One region of the Pseudoalteromonas sp. P1-8 genome, then DNA from elsewhere that is predicted to be linked to it. Evidence: predicted binding sites of a transcription regulator. Region 1 holds the regulator's gene; each other region holds the start of a gene.

Region 1 (4,353 bases):
GCTGAAAGAGTTCAGCACGGATCACCATTGCCATGGCTCCACCAATTAAAAACATGGTGAGTGAAAAAATCAGGTATAAACTCCCGATGTCTTTATGATTGGTGGTGTAAAGCCAGCGCTTAAAACCTTTAGCAGGATGGTGATGGTCGTGATGCGCATGCCCAGTTGCTTGCTCGTTAATAACATTACTCATTAGTTCGCCTCCGCTGCTGCATCAATCGCGGCTTGAATTTGACTCGGTTGGATAACATCGCCGGTATCATTACCCCACGCGTTTCGCTTATAAGTAATAACCGCAGCAAGTTGCTTAATTGAAAGCTGTTTATCAAACGCTTGCATTGCTGTGCCAGGCTTACCGTGTAACACGATATCTATGTGATCTTTTACATCACCTAATACAATCGGGCTGCCTTTAAGTGCTGGAAATACGCCTGGTAGGCCCATACCGGTAGGTTGGTGACATGCAGCACAGCTTGCCATATACACTTGCTCACCTAAGACCATAAGCTCTTCTTTCGGTAATGTTTGATCAAGCAAAGCAGCATCTGCTGCGGCCGCATTGGCTTTTTCTTGCTTGGCATCTGCAAGCCAATTAGCAAATTCATCTTCAGGTAAGGCTTTCACCACAACAGGCATAAAGCCATGATCTTTACCGCATAACTCAGCACATTGACCACGGTATACTCCTGGCTCGTTAATACGTGTCCACGCTTCATTGATAAACCCAGGATTTGCATCCTTTTTAACCGCAAAATCAGGCACCCACCATGAATGAATTACATCGTCTGAGGTCATTAAAAAGCGAACTTTTTTATTGATAGGAAGTACTAGCGGTTTATCTACTTCAAGCAAATAATGCTCAGTTTTCTCTGCTTGGTTGTCTATTTGATCTTTAGGAGTAGATAGAATCGAGTAATAAGCAATGTCTTCACCCATGTACTCGTAATGCCACTTCCATTGTGAGCCAGTCACTTTAATGGTGATATCGGCTTTAGAAGCATCTTCCATGGCAATTAAGGTTTTTGTGGCAGGCACAGCCATGGCGATTAAGATGACAAATGGAATGGCAGTCCAAAGTATTTCAACTTTTGTACTTTCATGAAATTGGGCAGGCTTGGCCCCTTTGGATTTACGGTGGTGTATTAAAGCCCAAAACATCACCGCAAATACGATGATGCCGATTACACAGCAGATAATAAATATCGTCATGTGTAACTCATAAACATTATTACTTATATCGGTCACCCCTTTACGCATATTGTATTGGCTATTTGCCAATGCAAGCTCAGGAAGTGCAAACAATATAAGCCACAAGGCGTAACGCAGTTTACCCATGTGACGGCTCCTTTAGATGCTATTGCAAGACGCAAAGCGAAAAGGCGATACAACAAGGTGCCCATTCGTTTTTCTTATTGTTCAGAGCGACTACGTATCATTTTGACCCACTTATGATACCGACCCCTTGACTAACACCTCGCACATTTTTGTGTCTTTTTATTAATTAGGTGTTAATACAGTGTATTAACCAATTAGTTAAAAAATGACCAATAAGCAAGTTTTAATGATAATAAATGTTTATTTTGGTGCAGAAATAACAACTATAATCAGCGCGTTATTTAATGTTTAGGAGTAAGAACGAAATATAAAAAGAGAGGAAAACTGCGCCATATAAGGCTTTAAATGAAGAGTAAGGATTCACAAATCCTAATTAAGTAGTAAAATTTCAGCGGCGCACCAAATTGAGTCAATTTGATGCACCAAATTGGGAACGCTTACATCCAGTCAGCGTTACGAATAACACCTACCGCTAACCCCTCGATGTTGAACGACTCATGCTCAAGATCAACCTCAATAGGCGAAAACTCTTCGTTCTCAGCGTGTAAAAGTACTTTGCGACCCGCTTTTTCTAGACGCTTAACTGTTACATCTTCATCGACTCGAGCTACAACTACTTGCCCGTTTTCAGCAACTTGTGTTCTGTGTACTGCAAGCAAATCGCCATCCATAATACCAATGTCTTTCATACTCATACCATTTACACGCAGTAAGAAATCAGCAGCAGGTTTAAATAATGAAGGATCAACTTGGCAGTGACTTTCAACATGCTCTTGAGCCAAAATAGGTTCACCAGCTGCAACACGGCCAATTAAAGGTAAGCCTAACTGCTCTGGCTCATCTTCTTCAATTAACTGAATACCGCGACTCGCCCCAGGCTTCATTTTGATCATGCCTTTTTTTGCCAGTGCTTTTAGGTGTTCTTCAGCAGCATTGGCACTTTTAAAACCCAATGTTTGAGCTATTTCAGCACGCGTAGGTGGCATGCCTGTATCTTTAATAAAGACTTTAATTAGTTCTAAAATTTGCGATTGGCGTTTAGTTAATGGGCGCATACAACTGGTTTTCCATACAGTACATTTAACTGTGAGTATATACAGTTATTTGAAAATCGCAAATTTAAATTAACCCCATCATATTGCTACAAAACTAACATTGAACCACACCGAAAGATGCCATAAGGTATTAGCTTTAATTAGCAGGCTAAGGAAACACAATGAGTATTTGGCACCAACCAATCACGTTAGAGCTTTGCAAAGAGCTTGAACAAGGGATTACCGGTCAAGGCACTTTAATGAAAACTATGGGCATTGAGGTAACTGAAATTGGCGATGATTATTTAATGGCAACCATGCCTGCTATTCCTGAGCATCATAACCCTATGGGCATGGTCCATGGCGGAGCAAACGTTGTATTAGCAGAGACAGTGGCAAGCTATGCAGCCAATTTCGTGGTTGATTTCAATAAGTTTTATGCTGTTGGCCAAGAAATTAATGCCAACCACATGAAAGCGTCACGCAAAGGAACGTTAACAGCAACTGCTAGACCGCTGCATTTAGGTAAGCGAACTTCTGTTTGGGATATTAAAATTACCAATGCCGCAGGAGAGCTTTGCTGCGTATCAAGAATGACCGCAGCTGTTGTAGAGCGATAAATTCAGGCTATTTTTCGACAGGATAAATAGTAATTTCAATCCCTGCGCCAATTGCAGAGATACGTAACAAGGTATCGGCATGCAGGGGTTGGTTAAAGCATTTAGGCGAATTACCTGATTCAAAGCCTATATCAAATGTACGCTTTGAGCACGATAACCACTGTTTTAATGCATTGCGCGAGCAAGACTCAATAAGCTCGCAAAGCTGGTTAATTGCTTTATCAGGAGAGCTGATATCTGCGGTTGCTTCAATACGTGCTAGTTGGCGGTATTCATCTTGGTCATAATGTAAAACCATGGCGTTTTTCTTCAAATCAGCAACAAGCGCACTAATATCGTGCTTTGATTCAAGCTCCAGATCTACATTTAAAAATTGAATTTCCGACATACTCTCGTTTTTACCCTCTATTTATATCGACTGAAACTTTAACTCAGTTTTGTATATATACCAAATCTAGAATACAGTTAATGCGACATTATGCCGCATTGGCAATCTAGCTAAACAACCTAAAATAGCGCCCACATAACAATAATAACGGGGTAATAATGAATAAACGCCTGTTTAAGTATGCTCGTAAAGGGCATAAATGGCTTGGCTACTTACTTGCTTTGCAGATCTTTTTTTGGCTTTTAGGTGGGCTTGTGATGAGCTCATTACCACTTGAAAAAGTGCATGGTAAGCATCTGGCTAATCGCAGTTTAAGTAGTCCATTTTTATTGTCGGACTACCCCGCTTCAATTGATAAAATAACAGCGCAATTCGAGCAAATCGAGCAAATCGAGCAAATCGAGCAAATCGAGCAACGAGCAAATCGAGGGTATTAAATATAGCCATTTTTTAAATACCCCGATTATAGAAGTTACATCCTCTAGCGGTACGTTTATTTTTGATGGCAGAACAGGTGCTAAAATGCCTGCACCGAGTAAAGCGCAAATCATTGAAAATGCGCAAGCTCACCTGCTTATTGACGCAAAAATAACGCAAGCGCAGTTATTAACAAAAGGGCCTAGAGAAGTCGGTCACAAAGCCAATGTTTGGCAAATTAGCTTCGATGATTGGTTAACAACAACCTTATATTTAGATAGCCAAACCGGTAAAGTTATAACTGTGCGCAGCACCCTGTGGCGCATTTTCGACTTTTTCTGGATGCTACACATTATGGATTATGATGAGCGTGAGAACTTTAACAATCCACTACTCATCAGCTTCTCAGCCACTAGCGTACTATTTTGTATTACAGGAGTTCTCTTGTTACTACAAAACGTTCGAATTAAACGTAAAAAGCCAGCTACACGTGTTGGTCAATCAAAATAGGATTGCCATCTGGGTCGGTGATAATAAAACTCGCGTCACCGGCCTTTTG
Region 2 (4,353 bases), on a different contig from region 1:
TGGTTTTTTTTGTTTATAAACCCTCTAGCACACTCATGTCCCTATTTATTTACATGATTTGTAACAAATATCGAACGGGTAAAACTTGCGTTTAGATTATGAACAGGCAACACTTTATAACGAAAAATTAACAAGGAATAATTACAATGAAACCGAGTTTTCAACTAGCTGCCGTTGCATGCGCGCTTAGCCTTGCACTGGCAGGATGTTCTCAATCAACCCCATCAACAAGTAGCACCGAAAGCGTGCAACAAAGCCAAACTGTTAAACAGTACGACGCTGAAACCTTTTTTGATACAACCTCAATTATGGGCAGCAGCTTTTCACCGAAAGGCGACAAAATACTCGTTAGCAGTGACGAAAGCGGCATTTATAGCCTTTATGAAGTAGATATAAAAACCGCCCAAAAAACCCGCTTAACAGACTTTGAAGACAGTACTTATGCTGTGGCTTATTTCCCTAAAGATGAGCGCGTACTATTTACTAAAGACTCTGGTGGTAACGAGCGTTATCACATCTACGTTCGCGAAACAGATGGCACAGTTAAAGATCTTACGCCAGGTGAAGAAACCCGTGCAGGATTTGCAGGCTTCACAGAAGACGGTAAACACTTTTTTATAACCAGCAATCAGCGTGATGCTAAGTTTATGGACCTATATCGTGTTGATGCTAACAGCTATGAAGTAACGCCTGTTTATCAAAATACTATGGGGCTAGATGTCGGCGCAATCAGCCCTGACGGCCGCTTTATTGCTTTATCGAAAAACAATTCGAACAAAGACAGCGATGTATTTATTCTCGATACGAGTAAGAAAACACTGAAACCAGAGCTCATTACCCGTCATGACGATGACGCTAAGTATGGCCCAGAAACCTTCTCAAGAGACAGTAAATCATTATATTACTCAACCGATGCCAAAGGTGAATTTGCAGAGGTGTGGCGCTATGACTTAACGACCGGCGAGCACAGCCCTGCCCTCAAAGATGAGTGGGATGTGAGTTTTATTTACTTCTCTAAATCTGGCCGTTATCAAGTAAGCGGTGTTAATGCTGACGCAAGCACTAAAGTGTCGATAATTGATACCACCACAGGTAAAGGTATTGCCATGCCATCGCTGCCTGCTGGTAACTTACGTGGTGTGAACTTTTCAGCTGATGAAAAGACCATGGCGTTTTATTTAAATTCAGATACCTCGCCAAGTAACCTATTTGTGTGGCAACTCGGTGAATCAAAAGCTAAACAATTAACCAACACATTAAGTGATGCCATTGATCAAAATGACTTGGTTGAAAGCACAATTGTGCGCTTTAAAAGCTTTGATGGTTTAGAGATCCCTGGGGTTTTATATAAGCCTAAGCAAGCTAATAGTAACAACAAAGTACCAGCTTTAGTTTGGGTGCACGGCGGTCCTGGCGGCCAAAGTCGCACAGGATATAGTGCAATGCAGCAGCATCTAGTCAATCATGGTTATGCCATTTTTGCAGTAAATAACCGTGGCAGCTCAGGCTATGGTAAAACCTTCTTCCATTTAGATGATAAAAAACACGGCACTGACGATTTACAAGATATTGTTTACGGTAAAAAACACCTGCAAAGCCTAGATTGGGTTGATGCTGATAAAATTGGCATCATGGGGGGCAGCTATGGTGGCTTTATGACCGCCGCAGCACTTGCCTTTGAACCAGAAGAGTTCAAAGTAGGCATTAATATATTTGGTGTAACAAACTGGGTTAGAACCTTAAACTCAATTCCACCATGGTGGGAAAGCTTTAAAAAGGCACTGTATGATGAAATGGGCGACCCAGCGACAGACGGTGAACGTCACCGTGCCATTTCGCCACTATTTCATGCTAAAAACATCACCAAGCCATTAATGGTGATCCAAGGTGCTAACGACCCACGCGTTTTACAAGTTGAAAGCGATGAACTTGTTGCCGCTGTAAAGGCAAATGGCGTGCCTGTTGAATATGTATTATTCGATGATGAAGGCCATGGTTTTACTAAAAAAGAAAACCGCATAAAAGCCTCAAATGCATACCTTGAGTTCTTAAATACCTACTTAGATAAATAGCAAAATTGCAAAGATAAAGAGCCGGTATTATGCCGGCTTTTTTATGCAAAACACCTGTATAGAATCAAAATTTAACAGTTTATACAGTACTGTATAAAATACTGTGTGGATTTAATGGTAAATTTTTCACCTTTTCCAACCTTCAAAATAAAACCATAAGCAACTGTTTAATAACAATTAAATAATATTAACTAAAATAAAACTGAATAATTGGTTAAAAAATAGCAAAAAAGTACTTGCGCAAAAACACTGTATAAACTACTGTATACACATACTGTATAAACAACCAGTGAGTGAAAGTTATGTTACAGCCAATTACCTTAAGAACAGTTAAAAGCTACCAACAAGATAACGACAAAGCGTCTGTTAATTTAATTCAAATTGAAGACGAAATATCAGCAACCTTTGAGCTATTAAAAGTATTGCATCATTACAATAGCCAAAATGCATGGACACTATTAATTGCTCCTGATCATGTTCCTAGTAAAGCCTTACTAGATTCGTGTTCGATTGATACCAGCAAACTTCTTGTGATCAGACAAAAACATTTAGTTAATCTTGAGTATGTTCTTAGTTCAGCATTACATAACGGTAATTTTGCTGCTGTGATCACATGGACAGATATTGTTAACAATCATCAACTTGATTCGATGAACTTAAACCTTGAGCAGGCATCTGCTAAGTTTTATTGTTTTACAAAAAGCGCTCAATTAAACAATTTAGTACCGCAGCCACAATAGGCTTGTTAAAATAACAATTTATAGTTTTAGGTAAGTTGTTATGACATCACTCACACACTCCCTTTGTCCTTGTGGCAGCGAATCGACTTACGAGCTTTGCTGCCAACCTTTTCATACAGGTGCAAGCCAAGCTGATACGCCAGAGCAACTTATGCGTTCTCGTTTTAGTGCATACGCGCTGAAAGATGCGAAATATGTATTCAGTACCTATGCACAAAGCCAGCAAGCCGCTAACCCTGTTCGCGAAATTAAAGATTTTGCTAATAGCTGCCGTTTTACCAAGCTAAGTGTTTTAGATACTGAACATAATGATCAAGAAGGTTTTGTCGAATTTAAAGCTAATTACTTTTACCAAAACTTGTATTGTGAGTTACACGAAAAGTCGCGTTTTATTAAAGAAGATGGCCTATGGCGTTACTTAGATGGTGATATAACGCCAGTTGCAGATATTAAAATTGGCCGTAACGACGAGTGCCCTTGTGGGAGCGGCAAAAAATATAAAAAGTGTCACGCTCTTTAATTACCATTAACCTGGTAAATCCAGTCTAAGGCTTGGGTAATCGTTGTTGGGAATGCAGTTGCATGGCGTGCCTGAGGGATAACAAATAAATTTGTTGTAACCAGCGCGCCGCTATGTTTATTAATTTTAGCTGCTAATTGCCTTGCGCCCGACACCATTTTTTCACCTTCGCTTTCTTCAAGTTCTCCCACTGCGATGTAAACTTTTGTTGTGTTGGCAGCTGGTTTTACAGCCATAGCTAATATTGAGTTTTCTTTAAACCACACTGAAGGACTGCCGATAATATAATTTGAAAAAAGCGAAGGCTCAGTGAATAAGGTATAAGCCGCAAATAAACCGCCAAGTGAGTTACCGACTAACGTACTTTTTTGGGTTGTTCTGAAGTCGGCCTCAATATAAGGCAATACAGTATGTTTTAGGTAGTTTAGATACTGACTTGCTCCGCCAGTTTTACGCTGCCAATTTTTATCTTCAAATGGCGTATAGTCATAAATACGGCTATCAAGCCCTGATACACCTTTTTGATATCCTACTGCAACGATAATTACCTCTTCTATAGCCCCCGAATTCATCATAAAGCGACTAGCACCAGAGGTAATTGGCAAACTGTAGTTTGCATCTAACAGGTAAACAACTGGGTAGCGCTTCTGGTTTTGCTTTTGGTAGCTGCGTGGCAATTTAATCGTAATGGGGTATTCGTTTTCGGTATGTTTATCTTTAAGTAACACAGTATTAGTATGTGGCAAAGTAAACGGCTCAGCATAGCTTACGGAGGTCACGCCCAAAACACTGATCACCAAAACGAGCAATATATAAGGCATAGTTAATCCTTTAACCACTTCTTAATTGGTAACAGCCACTCATCTTTTGGTTTATAAAATGTGCCATGGGAGAGCCCTGTATTAATGCTTAATTCTTCGAACTTGGTTACGTCACTTCTATCAATTAAAAATTGGCAAGAGCCAACCTGATCTGAGCGCTCAAAGATAGAATACACCTTGCCATAAGCCTTAACTGATGT
Region 3 (4,353 bases), on a different contig from region 1:
TTACCGCCAACTTTATGCTGGCGACAAAGACAACTTAGATAGCTTTTATGCTTGGTTAAAACCACAGATGAAAGAAAACCAGCGTTGGTATGGCGTTAAAGACCGCCAGTCACCTATTTCTAATAGTTTAAATCGTGCCGAAAGCTATTTATTGCTAGCTGGTTTACTTGGCATTATTTTAGCTGCTGTTGCTATTGCGGTATCGGCAAAACGGTATTGTGAGCGTCAGTACGACCCAGTTGCTATGATGAAAACGCTTGGCGGTAGCCGCTCTATGATCCGTAAGATCTATTTATTACATTTGAGCCTTGTATGTTCAATGTCGGTGATTGTCGGTTTACTGATTGGTTATGGTTTACAAGCGGTTGCCACGGATTATTTGGCACAAACCATGGGCTCAGCATTGCCGAGTGCATCGGCAAAGCCTTGGATCATTGCGATTAGCACGGGTGTGATTTGTGCGGTTATGTTTTCAATTAAACCGCTACTCGATTTATTTGATATTCCGCCGCTACGTGTACTGCGTCGTAACTTAGGCGACCGTTTATTAGTAAGTAAAGTGCACCTTACTATGTCGGCGCTTACTGTGTTTTTACTGATGTGGTTATTTAGTAACAACATCAAAATTAGTGCAATTTTGTTCCTTTCGACGGCATTTTTAATTGCGGTGTTATTTGGTTTATCAAAGGTTATTTTTGGTGGTGGCCGCAAACTTGGCTTGAGTCCGGGCAATAGTTGGTCATTGGCGATTGCGTCAATTCAAAAGCGTGCCAATGTGAATGCGGTACAATTAATTAGCTTTGCTTTGGCTATCAAGTTATTACTGTTTTTAATTGTACTTAAGAACGACATGATTTCGGATTGGCAGTCTCAGCTTCCTGAAAATGCCCCTAATTCATTTTTAGTGAACATTACTGAGCAAGAGTTAGAGCCTATAACTAGCTTCTTAGCGCAAAACGATATGCCAACGTCTGATTTCTATCCGGTTGTTCGTGGCCGTGTAAACGCCGTAAATGGTGAGTTGGTTGCCCGCGAAGTATCGCAAGAAGACAACGAAAAGAAAGACGAAGAAGCCCGCTCTGGTATTGGTCGTGAGTTAAACCTAACTTGGCGTAAAGACTTACCTAATCAAAACGAGCTTATCGACGGTACATGGTTTAGTGAAGACTCAGTAGCCGAGGCATCGGTAGAAGAGTCGATGCTTGAACGCCTTGATGTACAAATTGGCGATACGCTTACTTTCTTAATTGGTGCGCAGTCGTTTGATGCAAAAATCACCAGTGTACGTAAGGTTAATTGGACCACACTTAAACCTAACTTCTTTATTATTTTAAGCCCTGATGTACTAGCGAGCTTTCCTGCTACTTATATTTCATCAGTGAATGTAAAAGCAGAGAAAAAACGTGAGTTTAATGAGTTGATGCGTCAATACCCAACGGTTAACGTGATAGATGTTGAGAGCTTTATTAAACAAATTCGCTCAACCATAGAGCAAGTATCGTTAGCGATTGGCTTTGTACTAGCGATTGTGGTTGCCTGTGGTGCTTTAGTTCTGATTTCACAAGTGCAAGCAAGTTTAGGCGAGCGAATGCAAGAGATTGTTATTTTGCGAACTTTAGGTGCGAAAGGGCGCTTAATTAAAAATGCCACCTTATATGAGTTTTTACTATTAGGTGTTACCGCAGGTTTAGTCGCAGCCATTGTCAGTGACATTGCTCTGTTAATAGTACAAAAACAGATGTTCGATTTAGCAGGTAAGTTCCACCCTCATATTTGGGTGATTGGCCCTGCAGTCGGGGGCTTATTTGTGGCATGTTTAGGTTATTTGATGATAGCCCGCACAATGCGAAAAAATACCCAAGGCCTGTTACGTTCACTCGCGTAAAAGTCTCTTGAAAGTTGACTATAAAATGCTCGCAATTGCGGGCATTTTTTATGAATTGCAATTGGTTACTGGTAATTTATACAGTGCTCTGGCATTATTAACCGCAGATAATAATGATAATAGACGGGTCAGTTAGTTGGCGATAATTTTAGGGATTGATCCTGGTTCACGATTAACAGGGTACGGCGTGATTGCTCACCAAGGTGCTAAGTTCACTTATTTAGGCAGTGGCTGCATTAAACTGGCCGATCACGATTTTCCGGTACGCTTAAAAATGATTTACCAAGGGATCAGTCAATTAGTAGAGCAATTCTCACCAGACAGTTTTGCTATAGAAAAAGTGTTTATGGCACACAACCCAGACTCAGCGCTTAAACTCGGTCAAGCACGTGGAGCAGCGATTGTTGGCGCTTCAATGGCAGAGCTGCCAGTTTATGAATATTCAGCTAGGCAAATTAAGCAGGCTGTTGTAGGTAATGGCGGCGCCGATAAGTCTCAAGTACAGCATATGGTTAAAAACATTTTAAAGCTGCCAGGTACCCCTCAAGCCGATGCCGCAGATGCCTTAGCAATTGCTATTTGTCATGCACACTCAGAACAAAATTTAATAAAACTTGCGGGCAGTGCGAGCAAAACCGTAAGAGGAAGATTAAGGAAGTAATATGATTGGTCGATTAAATGGCTTACTTGTTGAAAAGCAGCCACCAGAAATTCTTATTGAAGTAAGTGGTGTAGGCTACGAAGTACAAATGCCCATGACTTGCTTTTATGATTTACCGGCAGTGGGTGAGCAAGCGGTTATTTATACCCATTTTGTGGTACGTGAAGATGCCCAGCTATTATTTGGCTTTAACAACAAAACCGAACGCGCTTTATTTAGAGAGCTTTTAAAAGCCAATGGTGTAGGGCCAAAACTTGGTCTTGCTATTTTATCGGGTATGTCAGCGCAGCAATTTGTAAGTTGTGTTAACAATGAAGATGCAACAACACTGGTTAAACTGCCAGGTGTTGGTAAAAAAACGGCTGAGCGTTTAGTGCTCGAAATGAAAGACAGACTCAAAGATTGGGGTAATGACTTATTTACACCATTTAGCGATAATGCCGTCATTGAGCCATCAAGTGATGATACCCTAGTGGCAAATAATGCTGCCGATGATGCAGTATCAGCACTTGTGGCATTAGGCTATAAGCTACCGCAAGCACAAAAAGCGGTTAAAACAGTGAACAAACCAGATATGACGACCGAGGTTCTAATTAAAGAAGCTCTAAAATCAATGTTGTGAGTAAACCATGATTGAAGCAGATCGCTTAATAGATGCGAGTGAACAAAGTAACGAAGACAGTGTTGATCGTGCAATACGACCAAAGCTGTTAACCGATTACACAGGCCAGCCGCATGTTAAGCAACAAATGGAGATTTTTATCGAGGCAGCTCGCCACCGTGGTGAAGCGCTGGATCACTTATTAATATTTGGTCCACCGGGTCTTGGTAAAACCACACTTGCAAATATTGTTGCCAACGAGCTTAACGTTAATATTAAAACAACGTCGGGGCCAGTACTCGAAAAAGCAGGCGATTTAGCTGCGCTTTTAACGAACCTTGAAGAAGGTGACGTACTGTTTATTGACGAAATACACCGTTTGAGCCCGCAAGTCGAAGAGATTTTGTATCCTGCAATGGAAGATTATCAGCTGGATATAATGATAGGTGAGGGCCCCGCAGCACGCTCAATCAAGCTTGATTTGCCGCCATTTACTTTAATTGGTGCAACAACTCGTGCTGGCTCACTCACCTCACCACTTAGAGACCGTTTTGGTATTGTTCAGCGATTAGAGTTTTATTCTGTTGAAGACTTATCAAAAATTGTTGCCCGCTCAGCAAGCTTTTTAGACTTAACCATGTGTGATGAAGGTGCAACCGAAATCGCCAAGCGTTCACGCGGTACACCGCGCATAGCAAACCGTTTATTACGCCGCGTTCGTGATTACACCCAAGTGAAATCAGACGGCAAAGTGAATGCCACAGTTGCAGAGCAAGCCCTCGATATGATTGATGTCGATAAAAGCGGTTTTGACTACATGGATAGAAAATACTTGCTAGCTATTATCGAAAAATTTATGGGCGGCCCAGTTGGCCTTGATAACCTAGCGGCTGCAATTGGCGAAGAAAAAGAAACCATCGAAGATGTGATAGAGCCGTTTTTAATTCAACAAGGCTTTATTCAGCGTACCCCACGCGGACGACTCGTTTCAGACATTGCTTATTTACACTTTGGGCTAACGCCTGAGAAATAACTAAAACCCCGCGGTTAGTTACAAGCTTTAAGCTATAAGTATCAAGCAGCTCGAGAGAGCTGCTTTTTTTATCGAGATAACTTGCTTATATTAAGTAGGTGTATAGGTTTTTACCGCTTACCGCTTACCGCTTACCACCGCTTACCGCTTACCGCTTACCGCTTACCGCTTAC

Evidence for each region. The regulator LexA, encoded in region 1, represses DNA repair genes until DNA is damaged. The targets are predictions, from matches to a motif close to TACTGTATNNNNATACAGTA.
Region 2: a site for LexA is predicted at 2,332-2,351, ahead of AN213_RS00840 (SulA-like leucine-rich domain-containing protein). Genes of this name have one in related genera too.
Region 3: a site for LexA is predicted at 1,952-1,971, ahead of ruvC (crossover junction endodeoxyribonuclease RuvC). Genes of this name have one in related genera too.

The regions. Positions count from the first base shown of each region.
Region 1 is NZ_LJSO01000006.1:196,273-200,625, reverse strand. It holds gene ctaD (cytochrome c oxidase subunit I) at 1-193, opposite strand, end outside; gene coxB (cytochrome c oxidase subunit II) at 193-1,335, opposite strand; gene lexA (transcriptional repressor LexA) at 1,773-2,390, opposite strand; gene AN213_RS10580 (PaaI family thioesterase) at 2,552-2,989, shown strand; gene AN213_RS10575 (hypothetical protein) at 2,997-3,377, opposite strand; gene AN213_RS20565 (hypothetical protein) at 3,536-3,814, shown strand; gene AN213_RS20560 (hypothetical protein) at 3,900-4,304, shown strand; gene AN213_RS10565 (VOC family protein) at 4,279-4,353, opposite strand, start outside.
Region 2 is NZ_LJSO01000001.1:198,003-202,355, forward strand. It holds gene AN213_RS00835 (S9 family peptidase) at 147-2,072, shown strand; gene AN213_RS00840 (SulA-like leucine-rich domain-containing protein) at 2,375-2,812, shown strand; gene AN213_RS00845 (YchJ family protein) at 2,853-3,332, shown strand; gene AN213_RS00850 (alpha/beta hydrolase) at 3,329-4,153, opposite strand; gene AN213_RS00855 (alpha/beta hydrolase) at 4,156-4,353, opposite strand, start outside.
Region 3 is NZ_LJSO01000007.1:150,993-155,345, reverse strand. It holds gene AN213_RS11740 (ABC transporter permease) at 1-1,885, shown strand, start outside; gene ruvC (crossover junction endodeoxyribonuclease RuvC) at 2,022-2,546, shown strand; gene ruvA (Holliday junction branch migration protein RuvA) at 2,548-3,168, shown strand; gene ruvB (Holliday junction branch migration DNA helicase RuvB) at 3,176-4,180, shown strand.